DNA from 2 places in the Vibrio sp. WZ-1 genome. Region 1 is predicted to be linked to the other one. Evidence: riboswitches for the same ligand, from Rfam matches in the RefSeq annotation. Region 1 holds a riboswitch; the other holds the start of a gene.
The links. Region 1 has a riboswitch for lysine ahead of tet(35) (tetracycline efflux Na+/H+ antiporter family transporter Tet(35)). Riboswitches for the same ligand answer to the same signal wherever they lie in the genome.

Region 2: linked by a shared signal. The riboswitch ahead of lysC (lysine-sensitive aspartokinase 3) and the one ahead of tet(35) (tetracycline efflux Na+/H+ antiporter family transporter Tet(35)) in region 1 are both predicted to bind lysine.

What each region holds. Positions count from the first base shown of each region.
Region 1 is NZ_JBQEQR010000085.1:269,206-277,231, reverse strand. It holds His leader region at 1-87, opposite strand, end outside; gene ACTS60_RS21990 (sigma-54 interaction domain-containing protein) at 440-1,393, shown strand; gene tet(35) (tetracycline efflux Na+/H+ antiporter family transporter Tet(35)) at 1,683-3,284, opposite strand; lysine riboswitch at 3,394-3,574, opposite strand; gene ACTS60_RS21980 (H-NS family histone-like protein) at 4,179-4,586, shown strand; gene ACTS60_RS21975 (inosine/guanosine kinase) at 4,728-6,032, opposite strand; gene ACTS60_RS21970 (hypothetical protein) at 6,149-6,418, opposite strand; gene mnmA (tRNA 2-thiouridine(34) synthase MnmA) at 6,607-7,731, shown strand; gene hflD (high frequency lysogenization protein HflD) at 7,742-8,026, shown strand, end outside.
Region 2 is NZ_JBQEQR010000052.1:3,233-11,258, reverse strand. It holds gene uvrA (excinuclease ABC subunit UvrA) at 1-2, shown strand, start outside; gene ACTS60_RS03650 (PglL family O-oligosaccharyltransferase) at 69-1,853, shown strand; gene ACTS60_RS03645 (pyridoxal-phosphate-dependent aminotransferase family protein) at 1,909-3,030, opposite strand; lysine riboswitch at 3,254-3,432, shown strand; gene lysC (lysine-sensitive aspartokinase 3) at 3,558-4,910, shown strand; gene metH (methionine synthase) at 4,978-8,026, opposite strand, start outside.

The DNA of each region.
Region 1 (8,026 bases):
CACTTTGATTTTCACCTCCGGGAGTTTCCTATCTCCCGGGTATGCGTGCATCTCCCGAAAGACTAGGCTGGGTGATGATGGTGATGAATGTTCATTACAAAATTACGCATACTTATTTAAACTCGATTGAATTGCTTCGTTAACAACCACACTAACTAAGCTTCCTATATTTTTCAATACATAAATTACACTTTTGGTAAAATACATTTTAAAGCACTGTTTTTAAAGCAATTAATTTCAACATAACTTTTAGAGTGATATCAAATTACGTCATAACACTACGAACTTATGGAATCATGTAGGCCTGCGCCCCAAAAGCCAGCATTCTAAATTTGAACCGAAGAACCACACATCAATCTCACATTTGAGAACAAGAATCATCCCTGAGACAGTTAATCCTGACTATCCTTCTTATGGGGCATCGGAAGAAATAATATTAATGAAAATTCGCAAAGTGGGAGTTAAGCAGACCACTGCTGACCAGCATCCACAACTTCAGCTTTTGATCGGAGAAAGCTCATGCATTAACGAGTTACGCACCAACATCGCTAAATACGCCAAAAGCGATGCTGAGGTGCTGATTCACGGCGAGACAGGCGTCGGTAAAGGACTCTGTGCGCACATAATTCACGAACTTTCGTCACGACATAAACACCCTTTTGTCTCGGTCAACTGCGGGGCTATACCTTCAGGTCTTGTAGCTTCGGAGCTGTTCGGACACACGAAAGGCGCCTTCACTGGCGCAATCCATGATCGCACTGGATTTGTCGAAAGAGCAAATAAGGGAACGCTTTTTCTAGACGAAATAGGCGATATGCCACCTGATTCGCAAATACATTTATTGCACTTTTTGGAAAGTAAGCAAATTCAAAAGTTAGGTGGGGACAAATGCTTAAACGTTGATTGTCGTATTATCGCTGCTAGCCACGTGGATTTAAAAAGTGAAGTGGTAAGGGGGAACTTTCGAGAGGATCTCTTTTATCGTCTAAACATCCTTCCGCTCTCCGTCCCTCCTGTCAGACGTCGTGGTCATGACATTTTGTTATTAGCACAGCATTTTTTAAATCAGCTGCAAAATGGAGAAGAATTCGAGATATCAAAAAAAGCTGAAGATAAATTAATGGCGCATTCATGGCCAGGTAATGTACGCGAACTGAGAAATGTCATTCAGCGAGCTATTGTAATGAGTGAAGATGGCACAATCTTAGAAGCTGATCTGGGATTAAATAGCAAAGATAGAGAAATCCTGCCGAATAGCGAACAAATTGACTTAGAGTTCCTGCTTCAAGCTATTGAAGATAACAAACATAATATGAGCGCTGCTGCAAGGCAACTTGGTATTTCCAGAACCACCTTATATCGTCTCATCAAGAAATATAACTTACACGTATAAAGTGTAACGTAACACTGTGTAACACACGTAATCCACACTTTCAGTTACTTAGCAAAAAGCCAAGATAACTGCCATTCTAGCTATAATAAAATCATAGACTTAAATCCGGCATAGCCCTTGCTTAATAACCAATATTGTTTAAGTAAGTTGAGGTGTATTTTACAGCACTACTTTTCTCTAACTGTTACCCCAAAAACGCGATAGCCCCCCTCACCTATATATCGCGTTAAAAAAAAGCTCCGCCTGACCTCGGCGGAGCTTCCTCTTTTAATAAGCTACATTCAATGCGCTAAGCGTTTTGGCATGACGCCATTTTAGACTTAGAGATCCAAGATAGTACTGCACATACAATCACAAACGTAATTGATGCTGCAATAAACGAGAACGCAATAGACGCTGTCATACCCAGAACAATAAAGCCCACACATGAAACAAGTGCTACCGAAAGCGCATAAGGCAACTGCGTTGATACGTGATCAATGTGGTTACAACGTGCGCCAGTCGATGACAGAATTGTGGTATCTGAGATAGGTGAACAGTGGTCACCGAATACAGCACCAGCCAGAACAGCACTTAACATTGGCAGCATTAGTGCTACGTCTGTTGCGCCAGCCATATCACCCGCAATTGGAAGCATGATCCCGAACGTACCCCATGAAGTACCTGTTGAGAATGCCATTAGACCAGAAAGCAAGAATAGGATAACCGGCAGCCAATGAGGGTTAATGTTACCTTGCGCCATTGTCGATAGGTAAGAACCCGTCTTCATGTCACCGATAACAGAGCCGATAGTCCATGCGAATACAAGAATTAGGATCGCACCAAACATCGATTTAGCACCAATCCAAAGTGTGCGACCAATCTCTACCATTGGAATGCCTTGTTTAAACACAGTAAACAGTGCTACAGCCAGGCCAAGCAAGCTACCGTAGATTAAAGACATACCAACATCGGTGTTCTCAAACGCACCTAGAAGAGCAAACTCTTTACCGTCCGCAGCTAGTGCTTGACCACCGGTGTAAAGCATAGATGCGATAGTAGCAACGATAAGCGTTACGATTGGAAGCACTAGATCAGAAACTTTGCCCTTCTCGCTTTCACGAATATCTAGCTCTTCGTTAAGCTCGTGAGCTTCTTGAGTATCGTTTTCTTTATCTTTGTCAAAACCACGGCCTTGAGATGCTGCGATTTCATGGTCACGCATCTTGCCAATATCAAGACCAAACCACGCAACTGCAAATACCATTAGTAGCGCAAAGACAGCGTAGAAGTTCATTGGGATAAGGCGTACATAAGCACCAAGCGCTGAGTACTCCGTGATACCGTGTGACACCAAGATACCACCGATAATCGTAATAATGTACGCACCCCAGCTAGAAGCTGGCATGATCACACACATTGGTGCAGCGGTTGAGTCAAGGATGTACGCAAGCTTGGCGCGAGAGACGTAGAAACGGTCGGTCACTGGGCGAGAGATCGCACCAACGGCAAGACTATTAAAGTAATCGTCGACAAAAATGAATACGCCAAGGAAGGCTGCAAGAAGTTTAGAGCCGCGTTTACTTTTTACTCGAGTTTGCGCCCATTCCGCAAAAGCGCGCGTACCACCAGAAAGTGTTAACAGTGCTGTTGTCATACCTAAAAGGATTAGGAAGCCAACAATGCTCATGTTCCAAGTATTAATACCACCGTCTTCAATAAAGACAGAAGAAACTTGAGAGCTAACATAACCTACCGTGTTACCGATAGACCAATCATTAAGTAGAATCGCACCAAGTACGATACCTACACCAAGAGAAACTAATACGCGTCGAGTTAGAATCGCCAGTGTCAAAGCAACAATAGGCGGTAATAACGAAACAGGAGAATGTGCAAAATCTATTAAATTCATGATCTTCAAAAACCAAAGTTTGGCTAGAGATCTACTGCAGACAAGTCACGTAGCATACGGTACGTGCTCATGTTGAACTTAGCGACAGGGAAGCGAACACTCCACCCAACCCTACAGTAGCGCTCCATAGTTTAATGTTTATATACTATGGCAGTGTTGTTCCTTTCGGATACAACCCCAGCAAGTGGTTTCGATAGGCCACTTACTTCGGCAATCTTCGCCTTCCACTATTATTCATTGGTATCACCCCAATAATAGCTACTCTTCGAGACTGCGCCTCTACGGCAACAACAAACAATTAACCATTAATTGTACAAATTAACAACATATTGTCTGCAATATTGCATCAGGTAATTGCCATTGTACTCATGAAGACCACCAATGCAACACATCAAACTAAATTAAATCGATAAATAATCGTCACAATGATTTATAAATGAAATGTAACTGAAACATGGATTACGCAACTGCAATCACATTAATTAAATAAATTAAAGTTAGCCTATACAGACTAGCCTCTACGCTCTGCATTTAAGTTCATAATATTTATCAGTAAGCAAGATCCCAAATAAGAGTAACTCTCATATCCCATATTTAAATTCTATCGGTCATATAGCGCACCTTCACCCAAGGAATAGATACACGACTTTAAGATTAGAGCCATTTCTGCTTAGTATTACAGCCAATAATGCTTACCTGACCAAATAAGTTTGAACTTATATTAAACAGTACGCTCCAATATTGAACTTTGATTGAAAAAAACTATTTATTGTTTGCCAACGTCGGTAAGATGACGTTAAATATTAGAGTTTAATATTTCTATTATTTTGTTTGTTTTAATTAATCACTAGCATTATTATTACCAAACACCCTACTTAAAGAATAGGAACAGTTATGTCTGAGCTGACAAAAACACTTCTAAATATTCGTAGCCTTCGTGCATTTTCACGTGAGCTAACTCTAGAGCAACTTGAAGAAGCACTAGATAAACTAACTACCGTAGTTCAAGAACGCAAAGAAGCAGAAGAAGCTGATCGCGCTGCACAAGCAGAGCAAGAAGCAAAACTAGCAGCAATTGCAGAACAAATTGCCCAAGATGGTATCGACGTTAATGCACTAATTAGCGCGCTATCAGGCGAAACAAAAACAAAAACTAAATCTAAGCGCGCTCCTCGCCCAGCTAAATACAAATATGTAGATACAACTGGCGAAGAGAAAACTTGGACAGGCCAAGGTCGTACACCTTCTGCAATTCAAGAGCAATTAGACGCTGGTAAATCACTAGATGATTTCCTAATCTAATCTAGACATTAAGTCATACTTAAAAGGCTCCATTCAGGAGCCTTTTTTTTATCTCGTATACATCAGATCTCTTCGATAGGCTCAAATAAAAAAGACGCATAAAAACATGCGCCTTTATAAATTCACCGTGAAATGCCTGGGTTAACGCTCCCAGTAAGCCTCTTCAAGACTGTCTTCTCGCTCAGGTAGTCCGCGAGATAAACGAGGAGAATGCTGTACTAGCACTTCATAGCTTGCTCGGTTAGCGTATTTACACACTTGAGAAAACGAAGAATATGTTAAAAACTGATGAGCATGCTTGCTTGAGTTTGGCACATTCTCTTTGTGGTACTTATTTGCCGCCATATCATGAAGCACAGCAGACAATGCAGCATCACCAGCACCATTGGTGTTTTTAATTTTCTCAGGACCGCCCATATAAGGGGAAATATGAGAATAAACTTTAATTGGGTTTACACTCGCATCCTTTTTCGCTGGGCGACTAAATTCGTAACGGTTAAATTCAGCAATAGAACCCGGAAGTAATGGCAAAGAAGTTTCTCGCTTAGCGTCATCTTCTGTATAACCCGCCATAAATAACCCAACTGGACCTGCTGTACATAATACTAGATCTGCCCAATCCAACGTTTTATCAGACGCTGCCAATGGATCAGATTCACCAGTTAGAGCTTCTGCTTCATCTTCATTCATTGCTACAACAGATACGTTATCGCGAATAAACTCTTGCCAGAATGTTGGGTCATCTTGAATTACGAACTTAGTACCTAGTGTTAATACCACTGGTACATCATGTTTCTTCGCGTATTCAATAGCACGCATGGTTGCTTCAGGCATTGGATCACCTTCTTTGCAACGAACTAGATACGCAGTAAGAACAAGCGCTGAGGCACTCTTGAAGATCTTCTCTGGAATATTATCTGGATGAAGTTGGTTCATCTGACCTTCGCTAATTGCGAAAGTACGCTCACCGTCTTCAGTAATAAGAGCAAAACAACGGCCAATTGCACCTTCTACCCCTTGTAGGTAGTTTAAGTCCATGCGGCTAGATGTATTACATAGGTAGCGGTAACCATAGCTACCAATTTTAATATCCTGACTCATCACGCCTAAAAGTGTAGAACGGTCATCCGCTAACACAGAATAGTTGTGTAGTGTGTTGCCGATCGTGCCACCTGCATACTCATTAGTAATCAGGTTCTCTTCTTTTAGTTGCTGGTAAAGCGCTTCTGCAGTTGCATCATCAATTACCAGTGAGTGTCCCTTACTCAAACCATATTTTTCGATTACATCCGTGGTAACTTTAGCTTCGATATCTACCAACGTCTGATCAATACCGATAATGTGAGTACGCGTCATTTTCTTGCTTTCTTGTGCTTGACTGACCAAAGGGTCGCGAGCATGAACCGGAAAATAATGCTTCGATTTGCGTTGTCCAGGAAATTTCATATTGTTTGTCTGAATAAGGGATGAAAAGGAGAACGGATTCTATACCGCTGTTATAAAAGCAGCAATAAAAGCAATTATAGCAAACGTTTGCAGTCTATTTTTTTCTTTCAGGCTACTTATTCACCTTCCATAAAGCTTAGATCCGGTAATTGATCCAGATGCTCACTATAACGCTTTAAGTTGAACTCCCCTTCATTTTTCATCACGTCAAAAATCTCAATCGACATTGCGCACGCCATCATTGCAATCGCGTCTTCACGTGGTGTGCCTGTCATCATTAAGCGCATAAGCGTTTCTTTTACTTTAAGTGGGTTACCATCTTCGAGTTGATTTTCAACAATCTCAATCAACTCAGGTTCTTGCATAAATTGGTTTTCTTCGGTCATTTGATTTTTCCTCTTGGATTTTTGCCAACTATGCCATATATAACTTCTCTATACTTATGAAATTACCGACTTGCGATTTTGTTGGAGAAAAGTGCAGCAAATCGAAGTGTGATTTCGATCTCGGATCTGTCACCGGCCTGTGGATTCTGGTAGAATCTGCGTCCCGTTTATTTAAGTGGTGTTTAGTAATGTCTGATAACAGCCAAAAGAAAGTCATCGTCGGTATGTCCGGCGGCGTTGATTCATCTGTTTCTGCGTATCTTCTCAAGCAACAAGGCTATCAAGTAGAAGGCCTGTTCATGAAGAACTGGGAAGAAGATGACAACGAAGAATATTGTACAGCAGCAGAAGATCTTGCTGATGCTCAGGCAGTATGTGACAAGCTAGGCATTCACCTACACACCATCAACTTTGCTGCTGAGTACTGGGATAATGTATTTGAGTACTTCCTTGCTGAATACAAAGCAGGCCGTACACCAAACCCAGACATTCTTTGTAACAAAGAAATCAAGTTCAAAGCATTCCTAGAATTCGCTGATGAAGTACTTGATGCTGACTACATTGCAATGGGTCACTACGTGCGTCGATCTTTTCCAGAAAACGGTGAAAAGCCACAGATGCTACGCGGCCTAGATGGCAATAAAGACCAAAGCTACTTCTTATACACGTTAAGCCACGAGCAAGTTGCGCGTAGCCTATTCCCTGTAGGTGATCTAGAGAAACCTGAAGTGCGCCGCATCGCGGAAGAGCAAGATCTGATCACAGCTAAGAAGAAAGACTCAACCGGTATCTGTTTCATCGGTGAACGCAAGTTCACAGAGTTCCTTGGTAAATATCTTCCGGCTCAACCAGGTGATATTGAAACACCTGAAGGCGAAGTGATTGGTCAGCACCAAGGCCTTATGTACCACACACTAGGTCAGCGTAAAGGTCTACACATCGGTGGCCGTAAAGGCGGCGGTGGTAACGAAGACCCATGGTTCGTTGGCGAGAAAGATCTTAAACGTAACGTTTTGATAGCGGTACAAGGTAAAGACCACCCAATGCTGAAATCAGAAGGTCTACTTGCATCACAACTTCACTGGGTAGATCGTGAGCCAATTCGCGATGTTATGAAGTGCACAGTGAAAACTCGTTACCGTCAGGAAGATATTCCTTGTACAATCATCCCTATCGATGATGAAAACATTAAAGTGATCTTTGACGAGCCACAAATTGCTGTAACCCCAGGTCAATCAGCTGTGTTCTACAAAGATGACGTATGCCTAGGTGGCGGCATCATCGAGCAACGCATTAAATATTCTCAAGCTTAGGAGTCGTTACGTGGCGAATACACTTTATGACCGTACTATCGCTTTTGCAGGTATCTGCCAAGCTGTTGCTTTGGTTCAACAGGTAGCGAGAGACGGGCATTGTGATCAAGATGCCTTTGAAACGTCAATTAACGCCATTTTGAATACGAGCCCAGCCAACACCATTGGTGTTTTCGGTCGTGAAGCTGATCTTAAGCTGGGTCTTGAATGCTTGGTGAAAGGGATTGATAGCACTCCATCCGGAAGTGAAGTCACTCGCTACATCATCAGCCTAATGGCATTAGAGCGCAAGCTA
Region 2 (8,026 bases), on a different contig from region 1:
AAAAAAAACAGGTAAAGTACAAAGACCAGCCATTGCTGGTCTTTTTCATTCAAAACAACACAATAACTATGGCTACTATACACGTCAGTGGAACCAAGCTTTCTCCAGGTAAAGTACAAGTTCCTCTTAATCGCAAGTTTCTCATCGCGCTAGCAGGACTTTTTCTGCTGGCGATGCACTTCTTTATGCCAAATCCAGGAGGCTCTGGTCTTGCGCTGTCTTTCAACGCAACCACTTGGATTGCGTTCAGCTTTGCACTTGGCATTGGTTGCTACCAACTTGCAACCAACCGTGTATTGCGGTATTCCAAATTAACGATTGGTCTATTGATTAGCTGTATCATCATGACGCTGCCAATCCTCTATCCGAGTGCAGATAGTGCGCTTGCAGCCAATAAACTGATTGGTCTTTGGTGCGGCATGCTGTTCTTTGTGCTACTGCAGCAGTTCCATTTTAGTAACAAGCACCGCCAACGTTTGTTGTGGCTTATTGTTCTCGCCGTTGTTATAGAGGCGATTTTCGGCTTAGTCCAATATCTTTACCTTAAGCCGGGAAATATATTCGGATACGACACGATAGCTAACCGACCTTATGGTATTTTCCAACAACCCAATGTCATGGCGAGCTTTCTTGCTACTGGCTTAGTTATCGCAAGTTACCTGATTGTTCGACAACCTTATAAATATTCACGAAAACTAAGCGATATTTACCTACTTTATGCTGTACCTGTACTGACTCTTCCGCTTATTGTTGCATTAGCATCACGAACGGGCTGGTTGGCTTCCATCATCGCCATCTTACTTGTCATACCATACATGTACCGCTTTGCTACTAAAGCGAGATTCACTCGCTGGGCAATAGCGATGGCTACGGGCTTAGTCTTGTCAATTGTAATCATGCAAATCGCCTTTCCTGACGGTAACGGATTAGCCAGCGAAAAGGTGAACATGGAATCACCACGTGCATATACCTTCCCACAAACATTGGATATGGTAATTGAGAAGCCATTTACTGGGTACGGTTACGGTAAGTTTGAATCGGAATACATGTTGTACACTGCACACCAACATGCACTGAATGACAACTACCCTGCAGGTTTACCGTCTATGGACCATCCGCACAATGAGCTATTGTATTGGGCAGTAGAAGGTGGACTGTTGCCAATTTTGGGTATCTTTTTGGCAATGACGTTAGTGCTATATCGCATCTACCAAGCCAAACGTGGTACTCGCTTAGCACTGCTGGCACTGTTTATTCCAATCGTGCTGCACTCGCAATTAGAATACCCCTTCTATCATTCATTGGTGCATTGGCTGATCTTTGTGATTCTGCTTTATTGGGTCGACCAACGAGTTTCTCGTTACCGCCAAGCTCCGTTTAGCAAAGTAACCAAAAGTTTATTGCGAGTTTGTAGCCTCGTCATTCCAGCCGTGTTTACTTTCTATATGGTTAGCGCATTGCACACCAACTACGTCTTAACCAAGTTTGAAACCACGCGTCCAACCAATCCGGATATCTTGAATCAGGTGACGAACCCAGTGGTCTGGAAAGATCGTTTCGATTGGGATGTGTACAGCACCTTCTTAAACATCGGCTTATACAAGCAAGATCCAACCTTAATTCAGCCTTACATTGATTGGTCATTGGAGATCATTAAAGACAAGCCACGACCAGCGTTTTACAACAATCTGATACTGGCATATCAAGGGTTGGATGACACAAGTAAATCTGAACAAATTCGTGCAGAAGCGCAGTTCTTGTTCCCTAAAATTGATTTCAGTAGCGTCAATTACCAGCCTCCTTCTCAGGCTATCTCAGCCTCACCAACACCAACGTCTGGTACTAAGCAATAAACACAAAAAAGCGAAGGAATAACCTTCGCTTTTCTTTATCTCATACCGAGGCGATTTATTCAGTTAGCGACTCTTCTAAAGCTCGCAAACACAAAGCCACGTTTTCAGGTCGAGCACCATAACCCATCAAACCAATTCGCCATGCTTTGCCAGCCAGAGCACCAAGACCGGCACCGATTTCTAAGTTGTAAGTTTCAAGTAAATGATTACGCACTTTTGCTTCATCAATTCCTTCAGGGACATAAATCGCGTTCAATTGCGGTAGTCGATACTCTTCTTCTACCACGAATTCAAAACCAAGTTTTTGTAGACCAGCTTTGAGCTTCTCATGCATTAACTGGTGACGCGCCCACGCATTTTCTAAACCTTCATTCTTAAGGATAAGTAGAGCTTCATGCAGGGCATACAAACTGTTCACCGGCGCTGTGTGGTGGTAGCTGCGCTTACCTTGTCCACTCCAATAACCTAACACTAGACTTTGATCCAAGAACCAGCTTTGAACCGGTGTCGTCCTAGATTGAATCTTCTCAATGGCTGCAGGAGAAAGTGTGACTGGAGATAAGCCAGGTACACACGACAAACATTTTTGGCTGCCAGAATACACAGCATCTAACTGCCACTCATCGACTTTAAGGGGCACACCACCAAGCGAGGTCACGGCATCGACGATCGATAACAAACCATATTGCTTCGCGAGTTTACCCAAGGCTTGAGCATCACTTACCGCGCCCGTCGATGTTTCAGCATGAACAAAAGCAAGAATCTTAGCATCAGGGTTCTGCTTTAACGCTTCTTCAACTTTATCGACCGATACAGGCGTGCCCCACTCATCATCGACGATAAGCGCTTCACCACCAGCACGAACCACATTTTCACGCATACGTTCACCGAAAACACCATTACGGCAGACAATGACTTTGTCGCCCTTTTCGATCAAATTGACGAAGCACGTTTCCATACCCGCACTACCTGGTGCAGATACTGCGATGGTGAACTCGTTTTCAGTTTGGAAAGCATATTTAAGCAACTGTTTTAGCTCATCCATCATTGCAATAAAAAGCGGGTCTAGATGACCAACTGTTGGACGGCTTAGCGCTTGTAAAACCTGAGGTGGAGTATCAGAGGGACCAGGCCCCATCAAAATACGGTGTGGGGGAATAAAGCTTTGGATCGGCATGTCAGCTCCTTGATTGCAGTCATTCATTCTGAGCGTTATAAAAGATCTATTCAAAAGGTTGGCTCAGGTATCGAACTTTTCACCCTAATAGATTTTTCCTCTATCGGCAATTAGCCCTAAGTATAGAGGTCAAACCACTGTCACAAATTCGTTAATAAAAACTTTCATAATGGTTGAGATATTGGTTGACAATGTGACAGCAAAACCGTTCAATGTTTAAGCTTTATGCAGAAGAGGAGCACTGCCCAGGCAGGTGATTTGTGGAGCCGCAATTCCAATACCAATCACTCAGGGGGAGTAGTGCCGAGGTAAGTCAAAGTTGCAGGATTTGACTTGTCGGTTGACTTGGGTTGAGTCCCATCAACTGTCATCAGCGCCGTTTGATGAAGAGCTTCTGAGGGTAAATTTTAAATTACATTCTAACTACCTCTCTATTTGCTCTGTTCCTTTCCTCACCAAACATTGGATGTGTTGGGCAACCAATTATTAATTGTTGTTATTTTTTTAGGAAGTCGTGGGAGAACGCAGTGAGCGCATTTAACGTAGCGAAATTCGGTGGAACCAGTGTTGCCAACTTTGAGGCAATGAGCCGTTGCTCCACCATCATAGAAAACAACCCAAATACTCGTCTTGTCGTCAGCAGCGCTTGCTCAGGTGTCACCAACCTTTTGGTTGAACTGGCAAACGGTGTCCAAGACCAAGAACATCGTGCGGAAGTACTGCAGAAATTAGCAGATATTCATGAATCCATTCTGTCCCAACTCGATAATGCAACCGAAGCCGCGACAGAAGTTTATGCCATTCTAGATACTGTCACTAGCTTAGCGGAAGCAGCCTCTATCCAAGCTAGCACCAAACTAACCGACCATTTGGTCGCTTGTGGCGAATTAATGTCGACTCACATCCTTACACAATTAATGCGTGAGCGTGGCGTAAACGCGACTCGTTTTGATATTCGCGACGTATTAAAAACCGATGGAAACTTTGGTCGAGCTGAACCAAGTATCGCGACAATTTCGCAACTCGCCCAAGAAAAGTTGGTTCCACTTTGCCAAGAATACGTGGTTATCACTCAAGGCTTTATTGGCTCAGATGAAGAAGGTAACACCACTACTCTTGGTCGTGGCGGCAGTGACTACAGTGCAGCATTGATTGCAGAAGGTGTGAAAGCAGCAGGTCTAGAGATTTGGACCGACGTTCCGGGCATTTACACCACAGACCCACGTATCGCCTCAAAAGCAGCACCGATTCCAGAGATCAGCTTTAGCGAAGCATCAGAGATGGCAAACTTCGGGGCAAAGATCCTGCACCCTTCAACACTAGTTCCGGCACTTCGTCACGATATCCCTGTTTTCGTTGGGTCGTCTAAAGAGCCGGAAAAAGGCGGCACATGGATCCGCCACCAAGTAGAAAGTTCACCTTTATTCCGAGCACTTGCCCTGCGCTGTAACCAAACTATGGTAACTCTACGCAGTGCTAACATGTTCCACGCGTACGGCTTCTTAGCTAAAGTATTTGAGATCCTAGCGAAGCACAAAATCTCTGTTGATCTAATCACCACATCTGAAATCAGTGTGTCACTCACTCTCGATCAAACAGACACGTCTGGCGGTGCTCCTCAATTGCCACAAGCGGCACGTGAAGAGCTTGAAGAACTGTGTAAAGTAGAAGTGGAACACGACCTATGCCTCGTCGCTCTGATTGGTAACAACATGAGTGAAAGCAAAGGCTATGCGAAGCAAGTATTTGGCACGCTAGAAGACTTCAACCTACGTATGATCTGTTACGGAGCAAGCCCTCATAACCTGTGTTTCCTTGTCCACGAGTCCGTATCTCGCCAAGCGATCCAAAAACTGCATACTGAATTATTTGAGCAATAAAAATGCTTTAATTCACCAATAAACAAGGGCTGCACATGGCAGCCCTTTTAGTTTCTAAATGGTCTAGTTAGCCGTTAATGTTTGGACCCAACCACTTCTCCGCTTCGATCCGATCCCAACCTTTACGATCAGCATAACTTTGCAGCTGATCCTCTTGGATCTGTGCGATCGCAAAGTAACGAGAATCTGGATGTGAGAAGTACCAACCCGATACGGACGCTCCTGGATACATCGCATAGCTCGATGTTAGTGACATGCCAATGTTTTCTTCAACATTCATTAGCTCCCAAAGCGGCCCTTTTTCAGTATGCTCTGGACATGCTGGGTAACCCGGAGCTGGTCGAATGCCTTGGTATTTCTCACGAATCAATTCTTCATTCGACAACTCTTCATCAGCAGCGTAACCCCAAATCTCTTTACGCACACGCTCATGTAAATACTCGGCGAATGCTTCCGCCAGACGATCCGCTACTGCTTGAATCATGATGGCATTGTAATCATCACCTTGCGCTTTGTACTCATCAGCAAGTTCACGTTCACCAATACCGCCAGTTACTGCAAAAGCACCAACCCAATCGTGCTTACCAGACTCTTTTGGTGCAACATAATCAGACAAGCAGTAGTTGAAGCCTTTTGGTTTCTCTGTTTGCTGACGCAAGTTATGCAGTACTTTTGCCACTTCTGTACGCGATTCGTCAGTGTAAACTTCAATATCATCACCGACACTCGCGGCAGGGAACAGACCACACATACCGCGTGCTTTGAGTAACCCTTCATGCTCAACACGATCTAGTAGTTCGTTAGCATCTTTGTACAGGCGTTGAGCCTCTTCACCCACTTCTTCATGGTCAAAGATTGTTGGATACTTGCCGACTAACGACCAAGTCATAAAGAAAGGCGTCCAGTCGATGTACTTACGCAAAGTAGACACTTCAAAGTCATCAAAAATATGGATACCCGGCTTCGCAGGAGCAGGAGGTGTGTACTTATCCCAATCAATCGCGACTTTGTTCGCTCGTGCTGCTTCTAAAGTGACAGGTTTAGTACGTGGCTTTTTACGATTGTGCTGATCACGAACGCGAACGTAATCTTCATCCAACTTTTCTACAAATGCAGGACGAAGTTCATCAGACAACAATGAAGTACATACACCAACCGCTCGCGAAGCATTGTTCACATACACTACAGGGTTCTTGTAGTTCTGCTCAATCTTAACTGCCGTATGCGCTTTTGATGTTGTCGCACCACCAATCAGAAGTGGAAGGTCGAAATCAAGTCGCTCCATTTCTTTCGCCACATGCACCATTTCATCGAGAGACGGGGTGATCAAACCAGACAGGCCAATGATGTCGACGTTTTCTTCTTTCGCTACCTTCAAGATCTTCTCACATGGCACCATTACGCCAAGATCGATGATCTCGTAGTTATTACATTGCAGTACTACACCAACAATGTTCTTACCGATATCGTGAACATCGCCTTTTACCGTAGCCAACAAAATCTTACCGTTGGAAGACCCCGCTTGCTTCTCTTTGTTGATGAACGGTTCAAGGTGAGCTACTGCCTGCTTCATAACACGCGCTGATTTCACTACCTGAGGAAGGAACATCTTACCTTCACCAAATAAGTCACCCACCACGTTCATGCCGTCCATCAATGGACCTTCAATGACTTCAAGTGGCTTAGAGGCATTAAGGCGAGCTTCTTCAGTATCTTCGACAATGAACTCAGTAATGCCTTTAACAAGCGCATGCTCTAGACGTTTTTCTACCGCCCAGGTACGCCACTCAAGTGCAGAAGCATCTTCTTTACCAACGCCTTTACCTGCGTATTCTGCTGCAATATCAAGTAGCCTCTCGGTCGAATCATCACGACGGTTAAGAACCACATCTTCTACCGCCTCACGCAGCTTATCAGGAACGTTATCGTAAATTTCCAACTGACCCGCATTAACGATGCCCATGTCCATACCATTTTTAAAACAGTGGTATAGAAACACCGCGTGAATCGCTTCACGAACGTAGTTATTACCGCGGAATGAGAAGGAAACGTTAGACACACCACCAGAGATCATCGCGTGAGGCAAGTCGCGCTTAATGTCGGCAACCGCTTCGATAAAATCCACGGCATAATTGTTGTGCTCTTCGATACCCGTCGCAACAGCAAAGATGTTCGGGTCAAAGATGATATCTTCTGGAGGGAAACCGACTTCATCAACCAAAATACGATAAGCATTAGTACAGATTTCTAACTTACGCTCACGTGTTTCTGCCTGACCAACTTCGTCAAACGCCATAACGATAACTGCAGCACCATATCGACGAATCAGTTTTGCTTGCTCAACAAACTTCTCTTTGCCTTCTTTCAAAGAGATGGAGTTCACGATGCCCTTGCCCTGAATACACTTCAGACCCGCCTCGATGACCTCCCATTTAGAAGAGTCGACCATGATTGGAACTTTGGAGATCTCAGGCTCAGATGCGCATAGGTTTAGGAATCGAACCATACAGGCTTCTGCATCCAACATGCCTTCATCCATGTTGATGTCGATGATCTGAGCGCCGTTCTCAACTTGTTGTCGGGCGACCTCTAGCGCTTCATCATAGAGTTCTTCTTTGATCAGACGTTTAAATCGAGCAGAACCAGTAACGTTAGTACGTTCACCCACATTGATAAACAGTGTCTCTTTTTCAATCGTAAGAGGTTCAAGACCAGACAAACGACAAGCTACCGTAAGCTCAGGCAAATCACGAGGTTTAACACCTTCAACTGCCATTGCCATATGACGGATGTGCTCTGGCGTCGTACCACAACAGCCACCAATTAGGTTTAGGAAACCGCTCTCAGCCCACTCTTTAACATGTTCTGCCATATCTTCCGGCGAAAGGTCATACTCGCCAAAGGCATTCGGCAGACCAGCATTTGGGTGAGTAGAAACAAAAGATTCAGAAATACGAGAAAGCTCTTCTACGTACGGACGCAGCTCATCAGGGCCAAGCGCACAGTTCAAGCCAAATGAAATTGGATTTACATGACGAAGAGAGTTATAAAAGGCTTCTGTTGTTTGACCAGAAAGCGTACGACCAGAAGCATCGGTAATGGTACCAGAGATCATA